Regions from separate parts of the Microbacterium endophyticum genome, predicted to be linked through region 1. Evidence: riboswitches for the same ligand, from Rfam matches in the RefSeq annotation. Region 1 holds a riboswitch; the other holds the start of a gene.
What was found. Region 1 has a riboswitch for thiamine pyrophosphate ahead of G6N83_RS08145 (ECF transporter S component). Riboswitches for the same ligand answer to the same signal wherever they lie in the genome.

Region 1 (7,764 bases):
GATACCACGCGCGAAACGGCGGGGGAGATTCGATTCGTACCGACGGAAACCTTCTCATTCTCAACGCGAGCAGGGTGGCAACGTGAGCACGCCCGAAGAACTTCCCCGAAAGCGCGCTGCGTTCGAGTCTCCCGCCGACCTCGCGCGTCCGCTCGCGCGTGACCCCGAGATGCGTCGCCCCATCAGCACCGTCGCGGGCTCGGTGCTGGTGCTGCTGCGCGCCGCAACCGGCATATTGATCCTCGCCGTTCTTGCGTTCGACTGGCCCGAAATCATCGATGGCTCAGACGTCACGTTCGAGGGCGTTTCGTTGACGGGAGCTGAGCTCTCGTTCGCGGTGGGTGTCGTGCTCTTCGGCGGCGGTCTCATCTTCGTCGCCGAAGCAATGCTCGGCTTCATGATCTTGCGGGGGTGGAACGGGCCACGCGTCATCGTGCTTGTGTTCTCGGTCGCGTCGATTTCTACCTCGTTCGCAGGCTGGTGGTTCAACGGACAAGAGATAGCCGTCACCGGAACCCTTCCGTCGGTGGCTCTCGACATCCTGATTCTGCTTGCACTGTCGAGTAGAAGCTCCGCAGCGTTCGCCAGGCGCAACGAGAAGCGGCCAGACACCACATAGTCTGCGCGTGCAGCCGGTGCGTACCTGAGCGAGATAGCCTGGATGACGCTGTGTGAACGAGGGGAGACGGTGTGTTCGACAGTCCACTCTCGGCTTCGCCCTATGACGTGCTCGGGGTCGCGACCGATATTTCCGAGGATGAGCTTCGTCGGGCATATCGCGCCAAGCTGCGCGAAACCCACCCCGACACGGGCGGCGACGCGGCCGTCTTCGTGCAGGTGCAGCGAGCGTGGGAACTCATCGGTACCCCCGAAGCGCGTGCTGCGTACGATCGGGGTCGCGGTGCACCAGCTACCGCGCCGGATGCCACTGCTACCTCCGGCTGGCGAGCACCCACAGCGCGACCCGACACCCGCCCACGCGCACGTTCTCATGGCCAGCCGGGTGGGTGGCGTCGCGAGCGCTACTTGACCCTCATGCGGGAATGGGCCGGCCGCGGCGTTGACCTTGAAGATCCCTACGATCCCCAGCTCGTCCGGTCGGCGCCGCTCGACGTGCGGCGCTTGCTCGCGGATGCGCTCGCCGAGGAAGCCTCGGCGCGAATCGTCGCCGATCTCGGCATGGGTTACACCGTGTGGCATGACGTGGCTGCCGCCGGCCGCGGATCAAACCCCGACGACAAGCTCGATCACGTTGTACTCGGGCCGAGCGGACTCTACGGAGTGTTATCTGAAGACTTCGGCGGCCCGGTGGGATTTCGCCGCGGCGAAATCACGGGGCCCCATATTCCTGGTGCTCCAATTACCGAGCTCCTCGGCCGCATGCGCGTCGTTGCGCGCGCGGCCCGGGTTCGGTTCAGCGGCGCGATTGTCGTGTTGCCCGATGAAGATGTGGCACAGGCAATCACAGAGCTTGGAAAGATCCGTGGGATGCCGGTTGTCGTTGTCGCTCGAAGCGCCCTCAGTACGGTGCTGAGGCGTGGTGTGAGCGGTGCTCGCGACATCGGTGGCAACGAGGTGTTCGATGTGCGGACCCGGCTCGATCAGACAGTGACGTACGTCTAAGCCGAAGAACCTGGGAGGCTTGACTCGTGATCACTGATGCTGCCCGCGAGTTTCTCGCCGAATATCACCTCGCTACGCTTTCGACGCTGGGGCGAGGTAACCGAATCCACTCGGTTCCGGTAGGAGTCACGTACCGAGATGGCATCGTGCGGGTTATCGGATCCCGCGGCTCGCAGAAGTTCTTGAATGCGGAGCGGTCGGGGCGTGCGAGCGTCAACACTGTCGACGGTGGGCGATGGATCAGCTTCGAAGGTCCCGCTCGAGTGCTCGATGACCGCGACGAGGTCGCGTTGGCGGTTTCCCTTTACGCCGAGCGCTATCGGCAACCGCGAGAGAATCCGGAACGCGTCGTTTTGGAGATCACCGTGGAACGAGTTTTGGGCTCTGCGCAGTTCAAGGCGTGACGCGCTCGGTTATCTCAGCCCGAACAGCTCAAGCGGGTGGGTAAGACGCCACAGCGGGGTTGGACCTTCGATGTCGTCAGCGAGTTCCACGTTCACGACAGCCGAATTGAGAGGCCCCGTCACTGTGACAGTGCCGACTTCGTCGCCCGCGTCGCGGTTGTCGGCGAGGTCGAGGCTCGTAGCCGTCTCAGCAGTGCCGCCGTTCCACAGCACCACCGTCGCATCAGCGTCGGTGAGGAGGTCGACACTCTCGCCCCACACCGTGTCGACGTGACCCGCAACGGTGCCAGCGGTGATCGACGGAGCGGGCTGCAGTTCACTCTCGAGTTGATCAAACAGTCCGCGCGTGACCGCGCTGCGGGTGTCGCTGTCGGGCTGATCGAGGGTCGCGGCATACAACCGAACCGTGATGTCGTCGACGGTGATCTCTTTTGCCGCCAGCAGGTTGTAGCCCTCAAGGGTTCCCGTCTTCAGCCCGATGACGCCGGGGTCTGCCAGAAGCTCGTTGGTATTTGTGACGAGTCCGGCGCCGGGCAGGTCCACCGAAACTGTGCGCACGATTTCGGCGATCACCGGGTCGGCGAGAGCACGAGTCGCCAAGGGGATTAGGGCTCCCGGGCTTGCGGTATTGCCCGAATCAATACCCGAGGGGCCCACAATCGTGATGCCTGAAATCCCGTGCAGGTCTAGCCAGGAATTCGCGGCCTTGGCGTATACGGCATCCGTTGGCCAATAGGTTGCGACGAGTCGATCGGCGTAATTGTTGGCCGAGCCGATGAGCATTCCCTGCAGCATTTGATACTCGGTGAGTGTGCCGCCGACGGGCACGTCGAGGGCCGATTCACCATTCGCCAGGTACGACCAGTAGGTGCTGGCGTCGTTGGAGGTGAAAGCGAAATCCGGTCCCTGCTCACCGAGACTCAGTGGTGCCTTGTCGAGTATCAGAAGGGCCGTCACCAGCTTGGTGATACTTGCGATCGACGTTGTGTTGTCGGTCGACGCCAACGTGCCGTCGATGCCTGAGACCGAGACAGCGGCGGCCCCGGTTTCCGGCCAGGTCGGCGAAGCAACTTCTGCTGAGACCGGCTGCAGAGTGGTGCTGGTCGCTTGCGGCTCGATGGCGGTCAACGGCCAAAGCAGGGTCGTGCCCGCATACGTCGCGATCAGAGCGAGCACGATGAAGATCGGAAAGATGACGCCGGGGCGAAACGGGGATCGTCGAGGCGGGCGCGAAAGGAGCGCTGGTGGCACCGGAGAATAGCCCGGTGGTGCTGCCTCGAGAGTCGCCGGCGGTCCGGATGCCGCAGCTAGCTGCGACGCTTCGACCCATGTGAGTGCGCGCCGCGGTTTGGGCGCAGCCGAAGCTTCAGTGGCTGAAACTTCTTCTTTTTCACGGATCGCTCGTCGCGTCGGCGGAGAATCGTCGGCGTCAGGCACGAAACCACGTTAGCGCGAGCACATGGTTATACTCGCCTTGAAACCACGGGAGTCCGGTGTGCCGGGCTGAGAGGAAGCGAAAACGCTTCGACCGTCGAACCTGATCCGGGTCATGCCGGCGCAGGAAGGGAGTAACGATGCACACGTCCACGTCTTCATCCACCTCGAACCGCTTCAGCTGGAGAGTCGTCGATATCGTCGTCGCCAGCGTGATCGGTGTCGCGGCGGGCGTCATCTTCTGGTTGTGGGGCCTCGCCTGGCCGGCGCTCGACACCGCGCTGGCGTTTACGCCGGGACTCTCGGGTCTGCTTGCCGGTGGTTGGCTCTTTGCCGGTGTTCTTGGCGGCCTCATCATTCGAAAGCCCGGCGCAGCTTTCTACGCCGAAGTTGTCGCGGCGGTTGTTTCTATGGCACTCGGCACTCAGTGGGCTTTTCTGACGCTCGTGTGGGGCGTCGTGCAGGGCCTCGCGGCCGAGCTCGGATTCGCACTGTTCCTCTATGCCAACTGGCGGCTGCTCGGAGCACTCACCTCCGGTGCGCTCGCAGGAATTGCCGTCGCGCTCATGGACACGAGCTTCTCGTCGGTTGCAGCACTCGCGTTCGAAGCGCGCGCCGTGTACTTCGTGTCGGCGGTTGTGTCTGGCATCCTGATCGCCGGTCTGTTGTCGTGGGTCATCGCCCGGGCGCTCGCCGCAACGGGCGCGCTTGACCGGTTCGCTTCGGGGCGCGAAGCGCGCTCGCGCGAGCCGGAACCAGTCGACGCGGCGTGAGTGGCGCGCGGGTCGTCGCCCGCGGGTGGGGGTGGCGACACGCTGGCCGCCGCCGGTGGGCGGTGCAAGATCTCGATCTCGATCTGGTTCCCGGGCAGCGCATCCTGCTGCTCGGGGCCAGTGGGGCCGGCAAAAGTACGCTCCTGCGAGGACTTGCCGGCGTACTCGGCGACGCTGAAGACGGTGAGGCCACAGGTGACCTTCTCGTCGACGGCGAGCAGCCAGCACGAGTGCGGGGACGCGCCGGCCTCGTGCTGCAAGACCCGGATGCTCAGGTCATTCTTGCTCGTGTGGGCGACGACGTGGCGTTCGCGTGCGAAAACCTCGGTGTGCCAGCGGGCGAGATTTGGCCGCGAGTCGAGGAGTCGCTCGACGCTGTGGGGCTCAGCGTGCCGCTCGATCACTCGACCTCGCACCTATCCGGCGGGCAAAAACAGCGCCTCGCACTGGCGGGCATTCTCGCGATGCGCCCGGGACTGCTGCTGCTTGACGAGCCGACGGCGAACCTTGACCCGCCGGGAGCTGTCGCTGTGCGCGATGCGGTGCTGTCGGCCGCAGACCGCACGGGGGCAACTCTCGTTGTCGTTGAGCATCGAGTCGAGCTGTGGGCTGACGCCGTTGATCGCGTGATCGTGCTCGCCGCGGGCGGCGGCGTGCTCGCCGACGGCAGCCCCGAGGCGGTGTTTCGTGAGCAAGCGGCGGAGCTGGCCGCGGCCGGCGTGTGGCTGCCCGGTGCGCACGTCGGATTTGAGCGAAAAGGTGGATGCTCGGCGTCATCCGAGGTGCTGCTTCGCGGAGAGAGCCTCGCGGTGGGGCGACGCGCGTTCGGCGCGCGGTCGGCCGAGGTCGTGGCATCCGGAATTGATCTCAGTGTGACAGCGGGTCGGGTGCTTGCCATCACCGGCGACAATGGCGCCGGAAAATCGACACTCGCGCTTACTCTCGCGGGGCTGTTGCCCGCGGCATCCGGTCGGGTTCTTGCCGACGAGCCGCTTCGCGCGGGTCGCGGTGCCGACCCGCTGCGATGGAGTGCGCGTGACTTGCTCACCCGAATCGGCACTGTGTTTCAGAGCCCCGAGCATCAACTTCTGACGACTCGGGTGCGGGCTGAGCTCGAAGTTGGTCCGCGAGCGCTCGGGCTGGATGCCACCGAAATCACTACCCGGGTAGACGACCTGCTCGACCGGCTGCGTCTGACCCACCTCGCTGCGGTAAACCCATATACGCTCTCGGGCGGCGAAAAACGAAGGCTCACGGTCGCAGCGACGCTTGCGACCCGACCGCGGATGCTGGTGCTCGACGAACCCACGTACGGCCAGGATGCGCGCACGTGGCGAGAGCTCGCGGGGCTCATCGATGACGTCCGTCACGAGGGAACCGCCGTCGTGATGGTGACGCACGATCGGATGCTCGTCGACGCGATTGCCGACGCCGAATACCCCCTCGTGGGAGCGGCGGCATGAGTCTGCTCGAACTCGATCTGTCGGCGAGTCCACTTTCGCGGCGAAACCCGATCGCCAAACTTGCCGCCGCCATGGTGATTTCCTTGACGCTGCTGCTGTCGATCGATGCCGTGTCGGCAGGGGTGAGTCTCGTGGCGACGCTCTTGCTTCTTCCGCTGTGCCGTATACCCGCTCGCGCGCTGTGGCTGAGGACCTGGCCCATTGCGCTCGGTGCGGTGATCGCGGGTGCCGCGACGGTGCTTTATGGTCGGCCCGACGGTCAGATCTACGTCGAATTCGGCCTGCTGCGCATCAGCGAAGGATCGATCTCGCTGGCGCTGGCGATTGTCTTGCGCGTTCTCGCGATTGCTGTGCCGAGCATCGTGCTGTTCATGACAACCGACCCGACCGATCTCGCCGACGCTCTCGCCCAGATACTGAGACTGCCCGCGCGTTTCGTGCTCGGAGCACTCGCGGGCCTGCGCCTAGTGGGGCTGTTGATCGAGGACTGGCGGGAGCTTTCGCTCTCGCGACGGGCGCGAGGCGTCGCCGACACCGGCCGCATTCGGAGGTTCATGGGGCAGTCATTTGCCCTGTTTGTCTTGGCCATTCGGCGAGGCACAAAGCTTGCGACAGCAATGGAAGCTCGCGGCTTCGGCGCCCACGCCCAACGCACCTGGGCGCGGCCGTCGCGCCTCCACCCCGCGGATCTCGGCCTCGTGCTGATCGCTGCCGGTGTGGCTGCGGCATCCGTTGCTGCGGCGGTCGCCGCGGGCACCTGGAACTTCATCCTCGGCCTCAGCTGACGTAGCTCTCTGACCTGCTCGCCCGCCGCCGCCCGCCGCCGCTACCCTGCTCCCCCTGCACTAACTCAGGCAGAACACGGGGCTGAGTCGTCGCGATGTGCGAAATCTGCTGATTCTGCCTGAGTTAGTGCAGGCAGCGGGGTTCAGGCGGGGCAGATGCCGCGGCGCGGATGCCGGCACCACACGCGGCGGATGTCTCGAGCGGATGAAGCTCGCGCTCGCGAGTGGGTCCGGGTTCCGCATAGGCTGAAACCCGATGCCACTTCATTTGCGGAGGGCACGATGTTCGAAGGAGAACTCGTGAGCGATTCGATTCTCGTCTCGGTGACCGAGGGGCTTGCTCGTGTGACGTTCAATCGTCCCGACCGGCTGAACGCGATGGACTTCGATATGGGTGCGCGCTGGCGCGATGTTGCTCGAGCCGTCACAACCGATGAGTCGGTGGGTGCCATCGTGCTCGATGCCGCTGGCCCCGCTTTTTGCGCCGGCGGCGATGTGATCGCAATGTCGACCTCTGGGGCAGCCGGTGATGCCGTGACGGATGCCGCGCACGTCATCCACGACGGCATTCGCGCTTTCGTCGAGTCACATATCCCGATGGTCGCTGTCGTTCAGGGTGCCGTTGCGGGCGGCGGACTCGGCCTGATGCTCTCGGCCGATTACATCGTGGCCGCTGAGAACGCCAGGTTTGTGAGCCGTTACGCCAACATCGGCCTGACTCCCGATCTCGGCGTTTCTACGTTGCTGCCGGCGGCGATCGGCGAGCGTCGGGCGCTGCAGTTGCTCCTGCAAGACCGCACGCTCACCGCCGCCGAAGCGCTCGAGTGGGGGCTCATTGCAGAAGTCGCCCCCGACCCGGCGGCGCGGGCTGAAGAGATCGCCGCGTTCTGGCTGGCTGGTGCGACGGGCGCGTACGGGCAGGCCAAGCGACTCGTCCGCTCGGGCGCCGGCCGCGACTTCGAGGTAAACCTTTCCGATGAGGCTGCCACGATCGGCGCTGCCTTCGACACCGACCAGGCGAAGGCACGTGTTGCCGCCTTCGCTAAAGCTTCAGCCCGCTGAGACGAGAGAAGACGCTATGACCTATGACAAGCCGCTCGCCGGCCACACCATTTTGATGTCGGGCGGCAGCCGCGGCATCGGGCTCGCCATTGCGCTGCGGGCCGCCCGCGACGGCGCAAACATTGCGATTCTCGCCAAGACCGATACGCCCCACCCGAAGCTCGAAGGCACCGTGCACACTGCTGCGGCGCTCATCGAGGAGGCGGGCGGGCGTGCACTT
Region 2 (7,764 bases), 1.4 Mb from region 1:
AATCTCGATCACGACCCACACATCGTCGGCGAGGGGCACCGTCGGGTGTGAGGTCGCAGGCCCGACGACAGCGGCACCGACCGCTCGCGCGACGGCATCGAGCGCTGACAGTTTGTCGACGGCGTCGGATGCGACAAGGGTTGCGACCGCGGATTCGCGTTCTGATGCGAGCATGCGCCCAGTCAATCACTCCCCGTCGGGCGCGGGAACACCTGATTGACGCATCCCGCGATCGATATTCAGTGCGTAGCCGAACGCTCGCCGAGCGTACGCACGCCGTAGCCTCGAATGAGCTACTTTTTCTCAAGGCTGAGACCTGAATCTCTGAGCCACCTCACGACCTGGAGCTACTCATGGCCGATACCCCCTCGCATCCGATCCATACCCCCGATGTGCTCGTCGTCGGCGAGGCGCTCGTCGACATTGTGCACCGGGCTAACGGCACTGTCGACGCAAAGCCCGGGGGCAGTCCCGCAAATGTGGCGCTGACTCTCGGCAGGCTAGAACGCAGCCCGCGGCTGCTCACGTCGCTCAGCAACGATGCGCACGGAGTGATGGTCAAAGCGTGGCTCGAAGAGTCGAGCGTCGCCGTTGAGGGCGAGGTGGCCGAACGCACGTCGACGGCGGCCGCCCACCTCGACGAGCATGGCGCCGCAAGTTACGACTTCGCGATCACCTGGGACCTTGGTGACTCTGTGAGCGAAGGGTCGCCCGATGCTCTGCACATCGGCTCGATCGCCGCGGTACTCGCCCCCGGTGCCGAGGCTGTCGCGCGCCTTGTGGAACGCCATCGGGGCCGCGCACTCATCAGTTACGACCCGAACATTCGCCCGAGTCTCGTCGATGACGAAGAGTCGGTGCGGTCGCAGGTCGCAGCGCTTCGGGCTCAGGCCGATGTCGTCAAGGCAAGCGACGAAGACGTCAGCTGGCTGCACCCGGGCGAAGACGTGCTGGCCGTTGCGCGCCAGTGGGCCGCCGATGGCCCGTCTCTTGTTGTGATCACGCTCGGTTCAGAAGGCGCGCTCGCTGTTCTTCGCGGCGAAGTGCTGCGGATTCCTGGTGTGCCCGTCACCGTCGTAGACACCGTCGGTGCGGGTGACACGTTTATGGGCGCACTCATCGATGGGTTGCTCACGGCCGGTGTCTACGGCCCGCTTGTGCAGCGCGCGCTCGCAGAACTAGGTACGGATGACGTCGATTCGATACTTCGACGGAGCGCCGCTGCCGCGGCCGTCACGGTCTCTCGGCCCGGAGCCGACCCACCGCGCCGCGCGGAACTCGACGGATAGCTGCGCTCTCTATTGAGATGAGGCTCCCGGGTACTAGATCGGTGTGGCCGTTCAATCCGAAGATCACGACGACACCGTCACACCCATATCTCGTACGGCGCCGCGAAGAACGCGAGTTCATGCGCTGCAGACGCACGAAAGGCCTCCCGCATCCGGGCTCGAGTCGTCTCGTCGGCATGCGCCGCGGCTCCTGCCACGATCATCATTGCCCTCTCGGTCGCCGCCGCAAATGCATCGTCAGCGTAGGTATCGAGCCAGGTGCGATACCGATGCTCCGCGTGAGAATGCGGATGCAGTCGTGTCCCCACATCTTGATAGAGCCAAAAGCACGGCAGCAACGCTGCGATCAACACCGCGTAGTCACCGCGAGCCGATGTCGCGAGCAGGTGGTTGAGGTATCCGCTCGTCACGGCGCTCGGGTACGTCTCCCCCAGCGCGTCGGCGGGTATCCAGCTCTCGTGCAACTGCATCTCGGTGGCAACCGCACCGTGGGCGCTCGCCGCCCAAAATGCCTGCTCGTCGCCCGTGGGAGCAAGCCTGCTGGCCTCGGCGAGCGCTCGAGAGTAATCACGCAGATAGAGGGCGTCTTGCTTTAGGTACCAAACGAATGCGTCTTGATCGAGAGTGCCGTCGCCGAGCGCTCTCACGAACGGCACGTCGTCGATGCTCTCGCGCAGGTCGCGAATGTACTCCCACCAGTCGGTGATCACTTCGCCGGGCGTCGGTCGCGTCACGATGCCACCGCGCTCCCACAGCCCCGCGAAGTGGCTCACGGGGCCATTGCCTGAACCGACCTCAAGTGAAGAACCATGACGGATGCTCTCGCCCAGCCACCGCTTCGACTCCCCCGTCGCACTCGCCCAATCACCGGTCGCGGCGTACCGGGTCGCAATCGCCGACGAGAGCGAGCACCCCGTGCCGTGCGTGTTGGTCGTCTCGATGCGCTCACCGGGAAACTCGATGACGTGGCCGCGGGCGTCGATGAGTGCGTCAGGGAGCTCCTCCCCTCCGAGATGACCGCCCTTGGCGAGTACACGCACTCCGAGTCGCGCAGCAACGCGCTTTGCCTGGCCAATGACCGCGTTCCAATCGCACGCGGTCGGCTCTTCTGCGAGTATCGCAAGCTCCGGAATGTTGGGGGTTACCAGGTCGACACGAGACGCAAGGTCGCGGAGCGCCTGCTCAGCGTCGCGGTCAAGCAGGCGATCACCGCTCGTTGCCACCATCACCGGGTCGAGCACAATGACCGGCGGTCGCACGCGATCAAGCCAGGCTTTGACTGTCGCGATCACCTCGGTATTGGCGAGCATCCCGATTTTTACCGAATCGATCACGACATCGTCCGAAACCGCGTCGAGCTGCTCCGCAAGAAACTGGGTCGGCGGCACGTGCACCGAGCGCACCCCCTGCGTATTTTGAGCAACGAGAGCCGTCACAACGGCCATACCGTAGCCACCGTTGGCTGCGATGCTCTTGAGATCGGCTTGAATGCCCGCGCCGCCGGTTGGGTCGGTACCTGCGATGCTCAGCACCCGCGGCACGCCACTCATGCCGCCGACTCCCAGGCTTGGCGGAGCTCCAACGCTGCAACTCCCGGGTCGGGCGCAGCGCACACTGCCGACACAACCGCAGCGCCGGCGGCGCCCGCTCGGCGCAATCCGGCCAGGTCGTGGCGCGTGACCCCGCCGATTGCGACCGCGGGCAACGCGCTCGCCGCCACGAGCTGAGCGAATCGCACTATCCCCAGCGAGGGTGGCGCGTCTTTCTTCGTCGCGGTGGCATGCAGCGCACCAATACCGACGTAGTTCACGTTTCCCGCACCGGATGCCGCAGCCCGCAGCTGTTCTTCGGTCGATGCGCTAAGCCCCAGCACCGCGTCGGGCCCAATCATTTCGCGGACGGCAGCTACCGGCAGATCAGACTGCCCCACGTGCACGCCCGCAACCCGGGCACCCGCAGCGCGAGCAGCGAGATACACGTCAATTCGGTCGTTGACGAGAAGCGATACGTGCGGCGGAAGAGTCTCGGAGATACGCAGCACCGTCTCAAGAAACCGCCGGGGCGAGGCATCCTTTTCTCGCACTTGCACCGTCGTCACACCGTGTCGTGCCGCCGTGTGCATCAACTCGATGAGGTCGTGACCGGCATCCGTCGCGATCTTGGCATCTGTCACGAGATAGAGCGAGAGATCGATGTTCACGCGATCGCCGCCATCCGACGGATGTCATCTGCATCGACTGCGGCGAGCGCGTCGAGAAAGTTCGCCGCGAAACTGCCAGGCCCAACGGAGCGTGATGCTGCCAGTTCCGCCGCGACGGTATAAACCGTGGCGGCGGCAACGGTCGTTGCGAGCCTGTCGTCATCAACTGCGGCGAATGCGGCCATGACCGCTCCCAGCGCACAGCCGCCACCGGTGACCTTTGTGAGCAGTGCGTCTCCGTTCGCGATGCGGATGGTATCCCGACCATCGGTCACAACGTCGACCGGCCCCGAAATGGCAACAACGCGCCCGGTCTTCGCGGCGAGCGCTCGCGCGACAGGTTCTGCCTCATCAACCCCGTCAGATGCATCAACTCCGCGCCCACCGGAGCCCGAACCCATTGCCGCGATGATCTCTGACGCATTTCCGCGCACGATGCTCGGGCGAAGATCCCTCAGCGTGTACCCGAGTGGAGTCCGCACCGGCAGCGAACCGACTGCAACCGGGTCGAGCACCCAGGGCGTCTTGGCATCGTTCGCCGCGGCAACGGCTTCAAGCATCGCTTCTCGCGACTCGGCTGCGGGCGTGCCGAGGTTGACGAGAAGTCCCGATGCGACCCTCGCAAACGGCCCCGCTTCGTCAGGGATGTCGACCATCGCAGCGGATGCCCCGAGAGCGAGCAAAGCGTTGGCGGTGAAGTTCACCACCACGCTATTGGTGATGCACTGCACGAGCGGTGCATGATCCCGCACCTCGTCGAGTGCTGAACAGGTGAAATCGGTCAGGTTTTTTGGCGTGCGCAGCATGCGCGACATCCCTTCGCTAGTACGAACTAGATCAGGTTCAACGGGTGTCATCTCAGCCCCGCAGGGCACCCCGTGTCACTTGTGTGTACTCCAGACCATACCGATGAAAGCGGATGCTTCGCACGCGGAGCGCAGTTGGTGCCGCGACACAGGATTCGTCGCTTCGAGCCATGGTCACATAATCTATTGAGAACGCTTCTCAATTAGATGGTGAGTTCATGTCGCACGAACCCAAGACTCTTGACGCACTCGTGGTCGGTGCGGGCCCCGCAGGCATCGGCACCGCCCTGGCTCTCGCCGCAGTCGAAAACCTCACGTTCGGCGTGCTGGAGCGGGGCCAAATCGGACAGACCTTTCTCGACTGGCCAACTGAACAGACCTTCCTTACGCCGTCTTTCACCGGCAATGGGTTCGGGGCAACGGATCTCAATGCCGTTCACCCCGAAACATCTCCAGCCTTCAGCCTGGGCGTGGAATATCCAACTGGCGCACAGTACGCGAAGTACCTGCGCAGCGTCGCAGCGCACTTTCGCGTCCCGATTCTCTCTGACGTCGAAGTCACCGCGGTCACCCCCGCGAGCACGACTTCGAGGTGCAGCACGCGGGCGGCACCACACTCGCTCGCTCGCTCGTGTGGGCGGGCGGAGAATTCGGCCAGCCACTGCAACCACGTCTCTCCGGCAGCAGTTTCGCCGATGGAGCACGCGAGCCTGCGGCATGGGAGCCGCGCGACGGTCGAGTGCTCGTAATCGGAGGTTACGAGTCAGGCATAGATATCGCGTGTCACCACGTAGAACGCGGAGCTCATGTCACAGTCGTCGACGCTTCCACGCCCTGGGACGCCGGCACCGGTTCGGACCCATCCTTTCGCCTCGCGCCTCGCTCCCGTACGCGCTTAAGCGCAGCAGGGAGTACCGGACGGCTCACCCTCGTTGACGCACACGCCGCTGCTATCAAGAAAGACGGCACGAAATGGGTGGTTCGCTTGGATAGCGGAGCATCGGTTCGCACCGATTCGCGCCCGATCGCCGCGACCGGCTACGGCCCCGGTCTCGGTCCCGTCGAGGGTCTATTCTCACTGCGCCCCGACGGGTGGCCCGAACTCGACGAGGATGACCAGTCCACGCTCACACCCGGGCTCTTCCTGTCAGGCCCCGCAATCCGGCATGGCGGATTGAAGTTCTGTTTCGTCTACAAGTTCCGTCAGCGCTTCGCGCACATTGCGAGAGTCATCGGAGAACGGGCGGAGAAAGACACCGGTGCGCTAGAGGCGTGGCGTGCTGCCGGCATGCTCACCGATGATCTCTCCTGCTGCGGTGTGGAGTGCGCGTGCTAGAGCAAATCCCCCGAGGCGGACTCGCTACGGCGCTGTTTCTCGCTGCGATTGTCGGCGGAAGCCTCCTCGGGTCTTTCGCGCCCGGCACAGCAGGCCTGGTCGCCGAATTCACAGACCCGCTGATCCTGGTCTTGGTCGGCGCTCTATTTTTCACGCTGCGCCTGGACGGGCTTTCCGCTTTGCGCCGCGCCCCGCAGACAATGCTGCTTGCGATCGGTATGAATTTTCTCGTCATCCCGTTCGTCGCTTTCACGCTTACTGCGCTCTTGCCCGACGATGCACTCCGCCTGGGAGTGTTGATTTACTGCCTCGCGCCCTGCACCGATTGGTTCCTTGGCTTCACACGCCTCGCTGGCGGAGACACCACCACGGGAGCAGCGCTCATTCCTCTGCAGATGGTTCTGCAACTGGCCTTATATCCCCTCTGGCTTGCCCTGTTCGCCGGCCAGCACGTGGAGTCGACGATGGGCGAAACAGCCACGACATTGCTGACGTGGTTCGTCCTGCCCGCGGCGATCGGCGTCGCCGCGCGCATCGCGCTGCACCTCATCGCTCCTGCCGAGCGACGGGAACAAATTCTGGCAACGACAGATCGGAGCATGCCGTTGGTCATTGCTGCGGTGATCCTCGTGATTTTCGCCGGCAATGTCGGAACGATCCTCGCCGCCCCAGCACGGTTCGCCGGGGTATTGGTTGTGGTCTTCCTGTTTTTTGTAGCCATCTTCGTGATCGGCGAGGGCGTGGCTCGATTGTTCCGGCTCCGCTACGCCGAGCACGCGCTGCTCACGATGACAACGTCTGCGCGGAACGCCCCGCTGATGCTCGCGCTCACGACGATCGCTCTGCCTGACCAGCCGGTGGTGCACGCGGCGATCATTCTGGGAATGCTGATCGAATTCCCCCATCTGACGGTCATCACCCAGCTACTGCAACGCGCTCGCCGCCATCCACGAGCAGCGGTTAGCATTCAAGGATGACATCACCCGATCCGATCGAAGACATTCCCGTCGAGGGAGACGTCATCCGCCTCGGACAGTTCCTGAAGCTCTCGGGCCTGCTCGACTCTGGCGGCAATGCCAAAGAGGTCATCATCGACGGGTACGTCACTGTGAACGGCGAGGTAGACCGTCGCCGCGGGCGCAAGCTACACGGGGGCGACCTCGTCACATTCGAAGACCGCACGGTGCGCGTTCGGTTCTGAGGCGGCCTAGCTCCCTGCGCTACTCATTCTGTGACCTTCTCGAGGTCTAACGCGAAGGCTCCACTGTCTTCACCTGACTCAAGATAGGTGGCCTGAATGGATGTCGAAGACACAACTTTTCCGATGATGTACCCATCGAAATCTGTGGCGTGAAACTCTGTCGAATCAACGATGTTTCCGGCAAACGGTTCGGGGTCGCTCCACTCGCCATCCACCTCACGCCAGGCCTTCTCGCCCGAAAAAGTTGTTCCGGTCGATTGGTCGATGATGAGACGCACCTCACGGTCTTGATACTCGCCGCTTTCATAACCGACGTTCGACCCGACCCAGGTGCCCTCGATACCTCGCTCTTCCAACGAGTTGGACAGCGAAGCGGCGCACCCCGCCAACGACAAGACCAGGGCGGATGCTGCAAGGGAAGCAACAATGATTCTCACGGCCTGAACGTAGCAACCTAGCCCAACTACGTCTATGCCCCGAGGGATGCCATCGTCGAAGCAGCCGGGTAGGCAGGGCGACTACTCTCAAGGGGATGCCGCTTTCCTACCCTTCCACCATCGCGGCCGGAGTGGAGCAGGAGATCGTCATCCGCAAGTCGCGGTTCATCGCCCGCATCGAGCCGGTCACATCGGTCGAGGAAGCCGAAGCCGTCATTGCCGCTGTGCGCAAACGGCATTGGGATGCGCGACACCACTGCACCGCCATGGTGCTGGGCCTCACCGCCGACCAGGCGCGATCCTCAGACGATGGCGAACCGTCGGGCACCGCGGGCATCCCGATGCTAGAAGTGCTGCGCCGCCGCGAGCTGACCGACCTCGTGGCCGTCGTCACACGCTACTTCGGAGGCGTCAAGCTCGGAGCGGGCGGACTCGTCCGCGCGTACTCGACCGCCGTGTCAGAAGCACTCGACGCGGCGTCACTCGTGCATCGCG

Region 2: another riboswitch for thiamine pyrophosphate. It lies ahead of thiM (hydroxyethylthiazole kinase); the one in region 1 lies ahead of G6N83_RS08145 (ECF transporter S component).

What each region holds. Positions count from the first base shown of each region.
Region 1 is NZ_CP049255.1:1,742,180-1,749,943, forward strand. It holds gene G6N83_RS08120 (LssY C-terminal domain-containing protein) at 1-86, shown strand, start outside; gene G6N83_RS08125 (hypothetical protein) at 83-619, shown strand; gene G6N83_RS08130 (J domain-containing protein) at 691-1,623, shown strand; gene G6N83_RS08135 (TIGR03618 family F420-dependent PPOX class oxidoreductase) at 1,650-2,027, shown strand; gene G6N83_RS08140 (D-alanyl-D-alanine carboxypeptidase family protein) at 2,037-3,464, opposite strand; TPP riboswitch at 3,500-3,608, shown strand; gene G6N83_RS08145 (ECF transporter S component) at 3,602-4,234, shown strand; gene G6N83_RS08150 (ABC transporter ATP-binding protein) at 4,231-5,697, shown strand; gene G6N83_RS08155 (energy-coupling factor transporter transmembrane component T family protein) at 5,694-6,482, shown strand; gene G6N83_RS08160 (enoyl-CoA hydratase/isomerase family protein) at 6,783-7,544, shown strand; gene G6N83_RS08165 (SDR family oxidoreductase) at 7,561-7,764, shown strand, end outside.
Region 2 is NZ_CP049255.1:313,357-321,120, forward strand. It holds gene G6N83_RS01525 (hypothetical protein) at 1-174, opposite strand, end outside; gene G6N83_RS01530 (carbohydrate kinase family protein) at 354-1,289, shown strand; gene G6N83_RS01535 (bifunctional hydroxymethylpyrimidine kinase/phosphomethylpyrimidine kinase) at 1,367-2,839, opposite strand; gene thiE (thiamine phosphate synthase) at 2,836-3,489, opposite strand; gene thiM (hydroxyethylthiazole kinase) at 3,486-4,295, opposite strand; TPP riboswitch at 4,287-4,378, opposite strand; partial or broken gene G6N83_RS01550 (NAD(P)/FAD-dependent oxidoreductase) at 4,514-5,631, shown strand; gene G6N83_RS01555 (arsenic resistance protein) at 5,625-6,608, shown strand; gene G6N83_RS01560 (RNA-binding S4 domain-containing protein) at 6,605-6,832, shown strand; gene G6N83_RS01565 (hypothetical protein) at 6,856-7,269, opposite strand; gene G6N83_RS01570 (YigZ family protein) at 7,365-7,764, shown strand, end outside.